One region of the Micromonospora sp. NPDC005215 genome, then DNA from elsewhere that is predicted to be linked to it. Evidence: riboswitches for the same ligand, from Rfam matches in the RefSeq annotation. Region 1 holds a riboswitch; the other holds the start of a gene.

Region 1 (7,314 bases):
CGTCGGTCAGCGTCGTGGGCACCGTCAGTCGTTCTCCCGGTGCGGCGAGCAGCGCCTGCTCGTCGAGGGAGTACGCGACGGCGAGGGCCTGCCGCAGGCCGGGCAGGGCGTAGGCGCCGCCCCAGATCTGGGGTGCGCGCAGCACCGCGAGGACCAGGTTGACCCGGGGCTCACCGGTCGGCGCGTCGGCGAGGATGTGCAGCCCGTCGCGGATCTGCACGTCCTTGACCTCGCAGAGGTACCCGTCGAGGTGCAGCACGAAGTCGTCGAAGTCGTCCGCGTCGGGCATCGCCTCGGCGTGCAGGTCGTGGTGCAGTTCCGCGGCGCGTACGAGGTCCCAGATCTGCGCCCGCACGGTGGGCACCTTCGCCGGGTCGAGGGCCTGCACGGTGGCGTACTCGTCGAGCAGTTGCTCCAGTTTGGCCAGGTCGCCGTAGGTTTCAGCGCGGGCCATCGGCGGCACCAGGTGGTCGATCACCACGGCGTGCGCGCGGCGCTTGGCCTGGGTGCCCTCGCCGGGGTCGTTGACGATGAACGGGTAGACCAGCGGCAGGTCGCCGAGGACCGCGTCCGGCGCGCAGTCGGCGGCCAGGCCGAGGCCCTTGCCGGGCAGCCACTCCAGGGTGCCGTGCTTGCCCAGGTGCACCACGGCGTCCGCGCCGAAGCCACCGTCCGCGCTCGGCGCGGCCAGCCAGCGGTACGCGGCCAGGTAGTGGTGACTGGGCGGCAGGTCCGGGTCGTGGTAGATGGCGATCGGGTTCTCCCCGAAGCCGCGCGGCGGCTGGATCAGCAGCACCACGTTGCCGAAGCGCAGCCCGGCGAGGACGATGTCCCCGCCCTCGGTGTAGAGCTGGCCGGGCGGCTCACCCCAGTGTTCGCGCATCCGCTCGCGCAGCTCGGCGGGGACCTTGTCGAACCACCGCCGGTACGTCGGCCCCGGTATCCGGGCCTCGGCGGCGGCCAGCTGCTCCGGGGTGAGCCATTCCACGTCGTGACCACCGGCGGCGATCAGCGCGTGGATCAGCGCGTCACCGTCGTCGGGCACCGGCGCGTCGCCCAGGTGGTAGCCGGCCTCGGCGAGCGCGGCGAGCAGCCGGACCGCCGAGACCGGGGTGTCCAGCCCGACGGCGTTGCCGACCCGGGAGTGTTTGGTGGGGTACGAGCTGAGCACCACGGCGATCCGCTTGTCGGCGTTGGGCACGTACCGCAGCCGGGCGTGGCGCACGGCGATCCCGGCGACCCGGGCGGCCCGGTCGGCGTCGGCGGCGTAGACCGACAGCCCGTCGGCGTCGATCTGCTTGAACGAGAACGGCACGCTGACGATCCGGCCGTCGAACTCGGGGATGGCCACCTGCATCGCCGCGTCCAACGGGGACAGCCCGGCGTCGCTGCCGGCCCACTGCGCGCGGGTGCTGGTGAGGCAGAGCGCCTGGATGATCGGCACGTCCAGGGCGGCCAGGGCGCCGACGTCCCAGGCGTCCTCGTCGCCGCCCCCGGAGGCGTCCGCGGCGACCGCGCCGCCGGCCGCGAGCACGGTGACCAGCAGCGCGTCGCAGCGGGCGAAGAGCCCGAGCGGGCCCGCGCCAGTGGTCAGCCCCCGCAGCGAGCCGCAGAAGATCGGCAGCGGGTTGCCGCCGGCCGCCCGCACCGCCTCGGCCAACACGTCGACGAAGCCGGTGTTGCCGGCCAGGGCGTGCGCCCGGTAGAAGACGATCCCCACGGTGGGCCGCTCCGGGTCGGTCGGGTGCTGGCCGTGCACGCCGTACGCGGCGGTGGGCGCGGGCGGGGCGAACCCCTCGCCGGTGAGCAGCACCGTGTCGGAGAGGAAGCGGGCCAACTGCCCGAGGTTGTCCGGCCCACCCTCGACCAGGTAGGCCAGCGCCTGGGTGACGACCCCGGACGGCACTGTGGAGATCGCCATCAGCTCCGCGTCGGGCAGCGCCTCGCCGCCGAGCACGACCGTCGGCACACCGGTGGCGAGCACCGCAGCGAGGCCGTCCGGCCACGCCTGCCGACCGCCGAGCAGGCGTACGACGACGAGGGCGACCACGTCGAGCAGGGCGGGCACCTCGTCGGCGGCGACCCGCGCGGGGTTGGCGAGCCGGTAGTCGGCCCCGCTGGCGCGGGCGGCCAGCAGGTCGGTGTCGGCGGTGGAGAGCAGCAGGATGCGCACGGCAGGCTCCGGAGAGTGACGCCCGGGCGGCCACGGAGGCGACCTGGACGAAGCGGGTGGGTGCGGCGTCAGCCGGTACGACGGCGCGGCCGACTCGCCGACGCGGACGTCGGGCCGGTCAGCGCCGGGCGCTCAGCTCAGCGGGACCGGCGGCCGGCCGCGTCGACCTGGAGCACGCCGACGAGGCCGGCCCGGAGCACGCGGGCGCGGCCGGTCGTGGGCGCGGTGCGGCGCCCACGACACCTGTCATGGCGATGTTCGTCGGTGCATGCGACGCCGTGCGTCATCGGGTCCTCCTCGGGTGTCCACGCCCTGGGGTACATCCCGACGGCCGAAGTATCCTGGCTTCCGGATCGACGCTCTCCCCCGGCCTTCCAGCCGCAGACACACGGCCGTGACTCACGAGGGGGGATCGCTCCCCGGTGACAGTGGCGGGACCGCGTCGGATTCGCACCGACTTCCTTCACTGCCGTCAGGCCGCGAATGCTGCCACACCGCCGCGCCGCCGGTCAACGCAGGCCCGGCCCCGCCAGCCGAACGCAACCCATCGACTTTGACCGATTTCGGTGACCGCGAACCCGCACTTCGCATACCCCCAACATCAATGCCGCGCCCCCTTTGCTTTGCTTACCTATGTGCACCAGTGACGCTCCGTGCCCGGTGCGCATAGGTAAGCAGAGCAAAGGCTGGGCGCACATACTCTGGCCTGCGCCGATCGCCGGATGGGGCGGTGACACGCGGCACCCGCGCCTAGGATCGGCAGACACCCCGGCAGTGTCCGCGGTCAATATCGGAGTTCGATCACGGTGGTCGCCCCGCAGTTTCACCACCTGGCGGGCCGCGTCTGACTCTCTCCCGGCGATCCCGACCCGGCGGCGGTCCAGGCTGGTGTCGCCGTCGTGGCCGACGAGCGCGGCAGTGTGATGATCGACGCCGGGCAGAGCCCCGCGCACGCCCGCGAGGTCCAGGCCGCGCTGACCGCCGCCGGGCTACCGCAGCCGCGCTGGCTCGTCTACACCCACCACCACTGGGACCACGTCTGGGGCGCCTGCGCCTGGCCCGGGGTCGAGATCATCGGGCACGAGACGACCGTGCTACTGCTGCGCGCCGAAGCCGCCCGACCGACGCCCCGCCGCCGAGGCGCATCAGTCGGCTCCATCGCGTCGAGGGCGACGAGTCAGCGACAACCAGCCGAGGAAGCGCGCGTGCATCTTGGCAAGGTCAGGGCGACCGCCGAGGCTGAGCAGGTCGTGAATCGCCTCGTTCATGCAGGACGCCAGGTAGAGCGCCAGGGCCAGGGAGTGACCGTAGAACTCGGCGACGAGATCGAGTTGCGCGCGGGAGCACGGCCATGGGGCGGCGCAGTTTCGGCACAGCCAGGCTGGGCGCATCGGCAGGTGCGGGCGGCACGAAGGTCTCACGTACCGAGCCTGATCGCCGCAATCGCCGGCATCCATCACGGCGGGTGGTTCCTCGGGGGATATTTTCTACCCGCTCTCCGGATGTCGTCCGGGCCGCGCCGGTTGCCCACTGGATAAGCTGACCCTCACCCCAGAGGCGGGAAGGGCGCGTGGCGTGAGCATTCGAACCGCCCCACCGTTCACCATCCCGCACCTGCTGTGGGAGACCTCCGACATGCTCGACGCCCTGACCGCTCGGGACATCGCTCAGGTGTTCCGGCTTGTGCAACGAGCCACCCGCGCCAGCCAGACCAATCTCGGTATCGCCACCGGTCTCAGCCAGGCCCAGGTCAGCGAGATCACCAGCGGCGCCCGACGGGTCAGCAGCATCCACGTCCTCTCCCGCATCTGCGCCGGCCTGTCCATGCCGAGCCACGCACGCATGACGCTTCTCCTCGGCGAACGTCATTCGGCCTCAACAGAACAGGACCTCAGGCACCCCCAGCTCGGCAGGGTTGATCGCGACCGGCTGGGCGACGTCACCGCGATCTATTCCAACCGATCTGACTTCACCGCGGCGTTGCCGCCGCATGTCCTCTTCAACCAGGCCAGGGACATCCGCGCGGCGGGCTTGTCACTCAACCTCATCTGTCAGCAATACGCCGACAATCACCTCCTGAAGCTCCTCGCCGCCGGCGGTCGCCTCCGCTGCCTGTTCCTTGATCCGGACGGCGCGACGATACGGCAGCTGGAGCGCGAAGACGACTATCCAGAGGGACATCTCAGCGCACTCACCGAACTCAACATCCAGAACCTGGCTTGCCGAATCAGCAACCGGCTCCCGGCGGAAGCGCGTGACCGCCTCGCCGTTCGGGTGTACGACGAATCCGTCCGGGCCAACATCCTTCTGGTCGACGACCGGCTCTGCGTTGTTCAGCACTATCTACCGCAGATGCGAGGGGTCGACTGCCCGACGATGGTCATCGAGCGCAACGCTGCCCCCTCCGGCCTCTACCCAATATTCGACGGGATGTTCAGCTCACTGTGGGAGCGCAGCCGCCAGCTATGACCGACTATGCCCGCCTTCTTCCCCTCGCACAGGAGGCCGTGGACCTGGCGCGCGACCTGATGCGGACGCTCCAGCCCGGTGCGCTGACCTTCAAGGGTGACCGCGACATGGCCTCCGAGTTGGACTACGCCATCGAGCGAGCGGTCCGCGAGCATCTGGCCGCCAAGGCGCCCCACATCGGGTTCCTCGGCGAGGAGTACGGCAGTAGCGGCGACGCCAGCACACTCACCTGGGCACTCGATCCGGTCGACGGCACCGTCAACTTCATCCACGGCTCACCCCTGTGCGCGATCTCCCTCGGCCTCATCCACAGGACCCATTCCGTCCTCGGCGTCATCGACCTCCCGTTCCTCGGCACCCGATACCACGCCGCCACGGGACACGGTGCCTACGCCAACAACCGACGCATCCACGCCAGCGGGGTCACCGACCTCAAGGACGCCGTCGTCGCCATCGGCGACTACGCGGTCGGGACCGAGGCCAGCCGGAAGAACACCGAACGACTTGCCGTCACTGAGCAGCTCGCCCAGCACGTCCAACGGATACGCATGCATGGTTCCGCCGCGATCGACCTCGCCTGGTTGGCCCACGGCAGGATTGACGCGTTCATCATGCTCAACAACAAGCCCTGGGACACTGTCGCGGGCGTCGTGATCGCCCGAGAGGCTGGCGCGCTGGTGGTCGACATCGACGGCACGCGCCACAGTGTGGATGCTGTCGCTACCGTCGCCGGCAACGACCTGCTCCTTCCGCCCATCCTCACGCTCGTTCAGCGAGCACTCGCACGCGCAGCAACCTGACCCGCAGGGACAGGCCGGGTCCGGCAGGCGCAAAGTTCAGCAGGCCCGCTCGGCCGTCGAGAACGCCTGAGCAGACGAGCCTCAGCGGGCGTGCCGTTCCGGGTGCGCCCGGTTCCACACCCGCATCCGTTCCGGGTAGCCGGTGCGGCCCGCCTCGTACAGCGGCACCGCGTGCTTGCGGGCGATGGACCCCGCCGCGCGGGGCGTGCCGGTACGGCGACGGATCCACTCCCCGTCGTGGGCGATCGCCACCACGGTGGTGTCCGTCGCGGTGGTCTCCGGCTCCAGGTAGAACTCCACCCCGCGCCGGCTCAGGACGAACGCCTCCAGCGCGGCGAGGTCGTCCCGGGTCGCCTCCCGATCCAGCTTCGTCGGGGTCGCCTCGGCACCCCGGGACCGGCGACTGAACCAGCTCATGCCCCACTCCTTCCCTCGACGCCCCTCCAGTGCAGCACCGAATCCTGGCAATACGCTGCACGCCGGGTGGGAGGAAGCTGACCCGACGAGGGCTGGAACCCGCCAAGCGTGGGCGGTGTCATGAGTGTGACCCGAACGGAGGTTTCCCTGGACGACGACGTGCTCGTCACCCGCGCCCGCTCCGGCGACCTGGAGGCGTACGACCTCCTGGTCGCTCGGCACACCGCGTCCGCGTACCGGACGGCGGTGCTGCTCGGCGCGGGCTCGGACTCCGAGGACGTCATCCAGGAGGCGTTCGTGAAGGCGTACCGCAAGTTGTCCCGTTATCGGGGTGATTCGTCCTTTCGATCATGGTTGCTCGCGATCGTCGCCAACGAGACCCGCAACCTGCACCGGTCCCGCGGCCGGCGCGACGGGCTCGTCCTGCGCGCCGCGGCGGCGAACCCGACGTCGGAGATCGCCGAGGACGCGGCGGTGGGTGCGGTCCTCGCCGGGGAGCGCCGCGCCGCGCTGGTGCGGGCCCTGCGGCAACTCCCGGTGCGGGACCGCGAGGTGATCGTCTGCCGGTTCTTCCTCGATCTCAGCGAGGAGGAGACGGTGGCGGCACTGGGCTGGCCCCGGGGAACGGTGAAGTCGCGCACGTCCCGGGCGCTGGCGAAGCTTCGCGGCCTGCTCGACCGGGAGGAGGTCCGGCATGGGTGACCTCGAACGGGAACTGCGCGACCTGTCCGCCTGGCTGGAGACGCCCGAGCCGCCCGACGTGCGCGCCCAGGTCCGCGGACGGCTACACCGCCCGGTGCGGCGGTGGCGTCCGCTCGCCGCGGCGGCGCTCGTCGCCCTGCTCGTGGCGGTGTTGCCGCCGACCCGTGCCGCCGTCGCCGACGCGGTTACCGGGCTGCTGCGCTTTGCCGGCGTCAGCATCGCCGTATCGCCCGCGCCGACGGTGCCCAGTGGCGTCGCGTCGCCATTGCCCGCGCAGCGGGCCGCCGGTCTGGAAGAGGCACAACGGGCGGTGCGGTTCCCGATCCGCCTACCGGCGAAGCTGGGTCCACCCGAGCGGGTGCTGGTCGCCGACCCCGATCCCACGGGCATCTACCGGGTCGCGACCCTGCTCTACGACGGCGGCGCGCTGCGCGTCGACGCGTTCGACGGTCGCCTCAACCTGTCCTTCCACAAGGAGGTCACGCCGCCGGGAGTGGACTGGGTCCAGGTCAACGGCGACTTCGCGGTGTGGGTCGACCGCCCGCACGTGCTGTCGTATGTGGACCGGTCGGGAGAGGTCCACAAGGAGAGCGCCCGACTTGCCGCCTCGACCCTGATCTGGCAGGACGCCGACGTGAGCTACCGGCTTGAGGGCGCCGTCACCAGGGCCGAGGCGATCGAGATCGCCCGCTCACTGCAGTAGGAACCTGACGGGCGCGGCCGGTGTCCTGAGTACGACGAGTCGCCGACGCG
Region 2 (7,314 bases), on a different contig from region 1:
GTCGTGGGTACGCCGGTCCGCGCCCTCCTCGTGCAGGCTCCGCCAGAGCCGCCCGCGCAGAGTGCGCCCGGCGAACGCCTCGATCAGACCGACGAGCACCGGATTGTCGGCGTGCAGCGCGATGATCCGGTGGAACGCGATGTCGATCTCCATGATCCGTTCGTGCTCCTGCGGCGACCGACCGGCGATCCGAGCCGCCTCGTCGAGTAGTTCCCCCGCCTGGGCGAGGGCCTCGTCGGTGATCCTGGTCGCCGCCAGGCGGGCGGCCTCGCATTCCAGCAGCCGCCGGACGATGTGGACGTGCCGTGGGTCGCCCTGACCCTGAAAGTCGACGACGAAGCCCATCGGGGCCAGCAGTTGCGGCGCGTCGAGGTTGGTGACGTAGGTGCCGTCACCCTGGCGGATGTTGACGATGCCGAGGATCGACAGAGCCGACATCCCCTCGCGCAGCGAGCCCCGTGAGACGCCGAGCGACTCGGCGAGGTCCTTCTCGATGGGCAGTCGGTCCCCGGGCTTGAAATGCCCTTCGAGGATCATCCGCTTGATGCCGTTCACGACCTCGTCGGTGCGCGACATGACATCCCCCTAGCGGCCGGCGGGGGTGGCCGCCCCACCCGCGATCACGTACGGCTCCGAAACTGACACCGTAGTCGGGTCTGTCGCCGCCCAGTAGTGACCGTCGGGAAACCGGTAGAGCTCGACCGACTCGGGGTGCATCCGCGTGGAGTAGCCGGGCTGGCGGGGCAGGACGTAACCGCTGCCCGAGCCGGTGTCCTGGATGACGCACGGGTCGGTGAAGTGCTCGTGCAGGTGGTCGACGAACTCGGTGACCCGGTTGGTGAGATCTCCCGAGATCGCGACGTAGTCGAGCACCGAGACGTGTTGGACCATCTCACACAGCCCGACACCGCCGGCGTGGGGGCACACGGGGATGTCGAACTTCGCGGCGAGCAGCAGCACGGCGACGATCTCGTTGATGCTGGCCAGCCTGCCGGTGTCCAGTTGGCAGAAGTCGATGGCCTCGGCCTGGAACAACTGCTTGAACATCACCCGGTTGTGGCAGTGCTCGCCGGTGGCGACTCCGATCGGCGCGACGGCGCGGCGGACGGCGGCGTGGCCCAGGATGTCGTCGGGGCTGGTGGGCTCCTCGATCCACAGTGGCTCGAACTGCGCGAGCGCCTTGACCCACTCGATGGCCTGGCCGACGTCCCACACCTGGTTGGCGTCGATCATCAGGTTGCGCTCCGGGCCGAGGATCTCCCGGGCGATGCCGCACCGGCGGATGTCGTCGTCGAGGTTGGCGCCCACCTTGAGCTTGACGTAGCCGTAGCCGCTGTCCACCGCCTCCTGGCACAGCCGGCGCAGCTTGTCGTCGCCGTAGCCGAGCCAGCCGGCCGAGGTGGTGTAGGCGGGGTAGCCGGTCCGGTCGAGCTCGGCGAGACGGGCGGCCTTCGTGCTCTCCTTGGCGCGCAGGATGGACAGTGCCTCGTCCCGGGTCAGCGCGTCGGACAGGTAGCGCAGGTCCGCGATGTCGACGAGTTGCTCGGGGGACATGTCGACGAGCAGCCGCCACAGCGGCTTGCCGGCGACCCGGGCGACCAGGTCCCACGACGCGTTCAGCACGGCGGCCAGCGACAGGTGGACGACGCCCTTCTCCGGGCCGAGCCACCGCAGTTGGGAGTCGGAGGTGAGCAGGCGGTAGACCGCGCCCATGTCCGCCGCCATTGTCGCGACGTCCACGCCCACGAGGCGCCGTGCCTGGTGGACGGCCGCCGCGACGACGATGTCGTTGCCTCGGCCGATGGTGAAGGTCAGGCCGTGGCCCGCGAGTGGCGCACCGGTGCTGTCGACGCCGTCGGTGTGCAGGACGACGTAGGCCGCCGAGTAGTCGCCGTCCTTGTTCATGGCGTCGGAGCCGTCAGCGGTCAGGGAGGTGGGAAAGCGAACGTCCTCGACGGTGACGGCGGTGATCTGCGGCATGCGCTCCTCGCCCGGCTAGGCTAAAGATCAGATGATCTCTGGGAGTATACGGAGGGCCAATCCGACGCGTCAACGACGTCGATCACCCAGGAATCAAAGACATCTAATGTTTTTTTCGTGGTAAGGATTCGTCGTCGAGCCGTCCTCTCGACCGCCGTGCCCGGTCCACCGGCCCGACCGCAGGGGCGGCGAGGTTCGTCGCGCTGGTGGGCACCCTCAACGGGTGGCGGCTCCTCCTCGGCTCGTGGGCTGCCAAGGCGCTCCCAGCCCGATGGGGACGACGGTGCCGGAAGCGGAGAGTGGCCCAGAAGATTGGATGTCCACTCCGGATACTTGCATTGACGGCCGGTTATGGGTAGGGGTCTTTACATCTAAAGACTTAATACATCACACCTTTCCGAATGTCGACACCCGCTCGGTCGCCGCGTTCCGCGCGGGCGTCGGCCGGTCGCGCGTCGGCGCGGCTCGGCCTGGTTGTCGAAGCCGGTGACGACCATCACGGGCACCGCCGTCGACACACCCGGGACCGACATGTGGGGTGTGACAACGGCAGCGTCCCTATATATGGTGTCGGACGCAGCTGGTTCGGCCGCTCATCCCGAGCGGTCGAGGCAAGAGGGAACCCGGTGTGAATCCGGGACTGTCCCGCAGCGGTGAGTGGGAACGACAGCCGTCATCAGCACTGGGCCACGAAGCGGCCCGGGAAGCGACGGCCAGTAGGAGACCGGCCAACCGGTCGTGCCCGCGAGTCCGAAGACCTGCCAGCGCGCCGCGTACCCGCACCCGGGTGGGCGGCGGTCCGAGGCCGCGTGGGACGGCTGACGCCATCTGACCCACGCCGTGCCGGCGTGGCGTCCGCCGGTGTCTGTCTCCACGCGTCCGAGGGGCCATCAGGTCTCGAACTCGCGAGGAGTGAGTGGTGACAGTCACCGAGGTAGTCCCGGCAGGCGGCGACGCGGCCGTGCGGCGGACGCCGATGCAGGTTCGCAAGCGCAACGGCACCACCGAATCGGTGGAACTGAACAAGATCGTCCGGGCGGTCGAGCGGTGGGCCGACGACCTGACCGACGTCGACCCGATGCGCGTCGCCACCCGCACGATCAGCGGCCTGTACGACGGCGCGACGACGGCCGAGCTGGACCGGCTCTCCATCCAGACCGCGGCCGAGATGATCGGTGAGGAACCGCAGTACTCTCGCCTCGCCGCCCGGCTGCTGTCCGGCTACGTCGACAAGGAGGTGCGTCGGCAGGGCGTCACCTCGTTCAGCGCGGCGATCCGGACCGGCCACGCCGAGGGCCTGATCGGCGACGACACCGCCGCGTTCGTGGCCGCGCACGCCCCGATGCTCGACGACGCCGTCGATCCGGCCGGCGACCGGCGATTCGAGTACTTCGGCCTGCGCACGGTGTACGACAGGTACCTGCTGCGGCACCCCACCAGCCGGCTGGTGCTGGAGACCCCGCAGTACTGGCTGTTGCGGGTGGCCTGCGGGCTGTCCCAGACGCCGGACGAGGCGGTCGGCTTCTACCGACTGATGTCCAGCCTGGCCTATCTGCCCAGCTCACCGACGCTGTTCAACTCCGGCACCCGACACACCCAGATGTCCTCCTGCTACCTGGTCGACTCCCCCCGCGACGAGTTGGACTCCATCTACCAGCGGTACGCCCAGGTCGCCAACCTGTCCAAGTTCGCCGGCGGCATCGGCATCGCGTACTCCCGGGTCCGGTCCCGGGGCGCGCTGATCCGCGGCACCAACGGGCAGTCCAACGGGATCGTGCCGTGGCTGCGCACGTTGGACGCGAGCGTCGCCGCGGTCAACCAGGGCGGCCGGCGCAAGGGCGCGGCCTGCGTCTACCTGGAGCCGTGGCACCCGGACATCGAGGAGTTCCTGCAACTGCGGGACAACACCGGCGAGGACGCCCGGCGCACCCACAACCTGAACCTGGCCAACTGGATCCCGGACGAGTTCATGCGCCGGGTCGAGGCCGACGAGACGTGGTCGCTGTTCGACCCGCACGAGGTGCCCGAACTGCCCGACCTGTGGGGCGAGCGGTTCGACGCCGCGTACCGGGAGGCCGAGGCGCAGGGCCGCTACGTGCGGCAGGTCCCGGCGCGGGAGCTGTACGGGAAGATGATGCGCACCCTGGCCCAGACCGGCAACGGGTGGATGACCTTCAAGGACGCCGCGAACCGGCTGTGCAACCAGACCGCCGAGGACGGCAACGTGGTGCACCTGTCCAACCTGTGCACCGAGATCATCGAGGTGTCCAGTGACGCCGAGACCGCCGTGTGCAACCTCGGCTCGGTGAACCTCGCCGCCCACCTCACCGACGGCGGCATCGACTGGGAGCGGCTGCGCGCCACGGTCCGTACCGCAGTCACCTTCCTCGACCGGGTCATCGACATCAACTACTACCCGACCGCGCAGGCGGCGGCGAGCAACCCGCGCTGGCGGCCGGTCGGGCTCGGGCTGATGGGTCTGCAGGACGTCTTCTTCGCGCTGCGGCTGCCGTTCGACTCCCCGGCTGCCCGGGAGCTGTCCACCCGGATCAGCGAGGAGCTGTACCTGACCGCGCTGGAGACCTCCGCCGACCTGGCGCGCGACTTCGGCGCGCACCCGGCGTACGGGCAGACCCGCGCCGCACGCGGCCGGTTGCAGCCCGACCTGTGGGGTGTCCAGGGCACGCAGACCGCCCGGTGGGACGCGCTGCGCCGCCGGATCGAGGCGGACGGGCTGCGCAACTCGCTGCTGGTGGCGGTCGCCCCGACCGCCACCATCGCCTCGATCGCCGGATGCTACGAGTGCATCGAGCCGCAGGTGTCGAACCTGTTCAAGCGCGAGACCCTGTCGGGGGAGTTCCTCCAGGTCAACACCGCCCTGGTACGCGAGCTGAAGGCCCGTGGCCTGTGGACCGACCGGATCCGGTCGGCGATCAAGCGGGCGGAGGGGTCGGTGCAGGACATCGCCGAGCTGCCGGCCGGCGTCCGCGAGTTGTTCCGCACCGCCTGGGAGCTGCCGCAGCGCGCTTTGATCGACCTGGCCGCCGCCCGCGCCCCGTTCATCGACCAGTCCCAGTCGCTGAACCTGTTCCTGGCCGCACCGACCATCGGCAAGCTCTCGTCGATGTACCTGTACGCCTGGAAGGCCGGGCTGAAGTCCACCTACTACCTGCGCTCCCGCCCCGCCACCCGGATCCAGCAGGCCACCGTATCGGTCGTCGCCCCGGTGACGGCCGACGCGGAGGCGCTGGCCTGCTCGCTGGAGAACCCCGAGTCGTGCGAGGCCTGCCAGTGACCCCCGCCGACCCCACCACCCCAGACACGAGGACCACGCACATGCTGCTCGACCCCGGGATGGACCTCACCCTCCGCCCAATGCGCTACCCGCACTTCTTCGACCGGTTCCGCGACGCCATCCGCAACACCTGGACGGTCGAGGAGGTGGACCTGCACGCCGACCTCGCCGACCTGGACAAGCTGTCCCCGGCCGAGCGGCACCTGGTCGGCCGCCTGGTGGCGTTCTTCGCCACCGGCGACACGATCGTCGCCAACAACCTGGTGCTCAACCTCTACCAGCACGTCAACAGCCCCGAGGGTCGCCTCTACCTGTCCCGGCAGCTGTTCGAGGAGGCCGTGCACGTCCAGTTCTACCTGAACCTGCTCGACACGTACGTGCCGGACGAGACCGAACGGTTCGCCGCCTTCGCGGCCATCGAGAACATCCCGTCGATCCGCCGTAAGGCCGAGTTCTGCTTCCGCTGGATCGACTCGTTGAACGACCTGCGGGAGCTGCGGACCCGGAACGACCGCCGGACGTTCCTGCTCAACCTGATCTGCTTCGCCGCCTGCATCGAGGGGCTGTTCTTCTACGGCGCGTTCGCGTACGTCTACTTCCTGCGCTCCCGTGGCCTGCTGCACGGTCTCGCCTCCGGCACCAACTGGGTGTTCCGCGACGAGTCGATGCACATGGCGTTCGCGTTCGACGTCGTCGACACCGTCCGCGCCGAGGAGCCGGACCTGTTCGATGACGACCTCGCCGACCAGGTGCGGCAGATGCTCGCCGAGGCCGTCGAGTGTGAGGTGCAGTTCGCCGAGGACCTGGTGGGCCACGGGGTGCCCGGCCTGACGTTGGCCGACATGCGGGAGTATCTCCAGCACGTCGCCGACCGCCGCCTGGCCCAGCTCGGCATCGCCCCGCACTACGGGTCGAGCAACCCGTTCGCCTTCATGGAGTTGCAGGACGTGCAGGAGCTGTCCAACTTCTTCGAGCGGCGCGTCTCGGCGTACCAGGTCGGGGTGGCCGGCACTGTCGCCTTCGACGACGACTTCTAGCCCGCCATGTCGATGTGCTGGTGAGCGGTATACCCCAGAGGTATGAATATGACTCTGAGGTATACCGCTCACTACCACATCCGCCCCCACAAAGGTGACAGGCGGTCACCGTCGGCTGCGCAAACAGCCCGAGCCAGGGTTAGGACTCACTCGTCCAGGCGGCGACCGATCCCGGGGCCCGGCGTCGCTTGGTGAGCCACCGCATGACGTGCAGGGGGTGCGACGCCGGGTCCGGGATCGGGTGGAAGACGTGTTCCACCTCGCCGTTGGCGATGATCAGGGTCAACCGCTCGTAGAGCGTCATGTCCCCGGCGGTGCGGGTCGGCAGCCGCAGGGCGGCGGCCAGGGTCAGCCGCGGGTCGGGGATCAGCGGGTAGGGCAGCCGCAGCCGGTGTGCGAGTTCCCGCTGGTATCCGGTCGACTGCGCGGACAGGCCGTACACCCGGGCCGCGCCGGCCGAGCGGAGTTCCGCGTGGTGGTCGCGGAACCAGGCGGCCTGCTCGGTGCTGCCCCGGGCGCCGTGGACCTCCAGCAGCCCGTTGGGCAGGTCGACGCCCGGCCGCCCGGTCAGGGGGTAGACGAAGATGACGCTGCGCCCGGCGCCGAGCGCGCCGAGATCGACCGGGCGGCCGTCGGTGCCGTAGAAGGACAGGGGCGGCAGGCTGGTCCCGACCAGCGCGGCGGGGTCGACGCCGACCCCCGCGCCGCCGGGGACGACCTGGGTCGCGGTGGCGTCGAGGCGCGCGTCCAGCGCGTTCCGCTGGGCGGTCAACCTGCCGATCCGTTCCTGCAGGTTGGTGATGGTGCTGCGGTACGTGGCCACCGCCGCCGCGCACACGTCGGTGTCGTCGGCACCGCCGGCGATCGACTCGACGAACGGGCGGGTCTCCTCGACGGTGAGGCCGAGCGCCATCAGCTCGCGGATCTGGGCCACCAGCCGCACCGCGATCGGGTCGTACTCGCGATAGCCGTTGCCCAGCCGTCGCGGCACGACCAGCCCGG

What was found. A riboswitch is a leader RNA that binds a small molecule or an ion and turns the genes downstream of it on or off. The one in region 1 is predicted to bind cobalamin.
Region 2: linked by a shared signal. The riboswitch ahead of ABZU25_RS23685 (ribonucleoside-diphosphate reductase subunit alpha) and the one ahead of cobN (cobaltochelatase subunit CobN) in region 1 are both predicted to bind cobalamin.

Annotation. Positions count from the first base shown of each region.
Region 1 is NZ_JBEXHQ010000054.1:11,790-19,103, reverse strand. It holds gene cobN (cobaltochelatase subunit CobN) at 1-2,173, opposite strand, end outside; cobalamin riboswitch at 2,508-2,637, opposite strand; gene ABZU25_RS29245 (MBL fold metallo-hydrolase) at 3,073-3,711, shown strand; gene ABZU25_RS29240 (DUF5919 domain-containing protein) at 3,749-4,642, shown strand; gene ABZU25_RS29235 (inositol monophosphatase family protein) at 4,639-5,442, shown strand; gene ABZU25_RS29230 (hypothetical protein) at 5,524-5,859, opposite strand; gene ABZU25_RS29225 (RNA polymerase sigma factor) at 5,980-6,561, shown strand; gene ABZU25_RS29220 (hypothetical protein) at 6,554-7,264, shown strand.
Region 2 is NZ_JBEXHQ010000034.1:65,388-72,701, reverse strand. It holds gene ABZU25_RS23695 (FadR/GntR family transcriptional regulator) at 1-576, opposite strand, end outside; gene ABZU25_RS23690 (L-fuconate dehydratase) at 586-1,980, opposite strand; cobalamin riboswitch at 2,545-2,761, shown strand; gene ABZU25_RS23685 (ribonucleoside-diphosphate reductase subunit alpha) at 2,957-5,275, shown strand; gene ABZU25_RS23680 (ribonucleotide-diphosphate reductase subunit beta) at 5,317-6,312, shown strand; gene ABZU25_RS23675 (MerR family transcriptional regulator) at 6,452-7,314, opposite strand, start outside.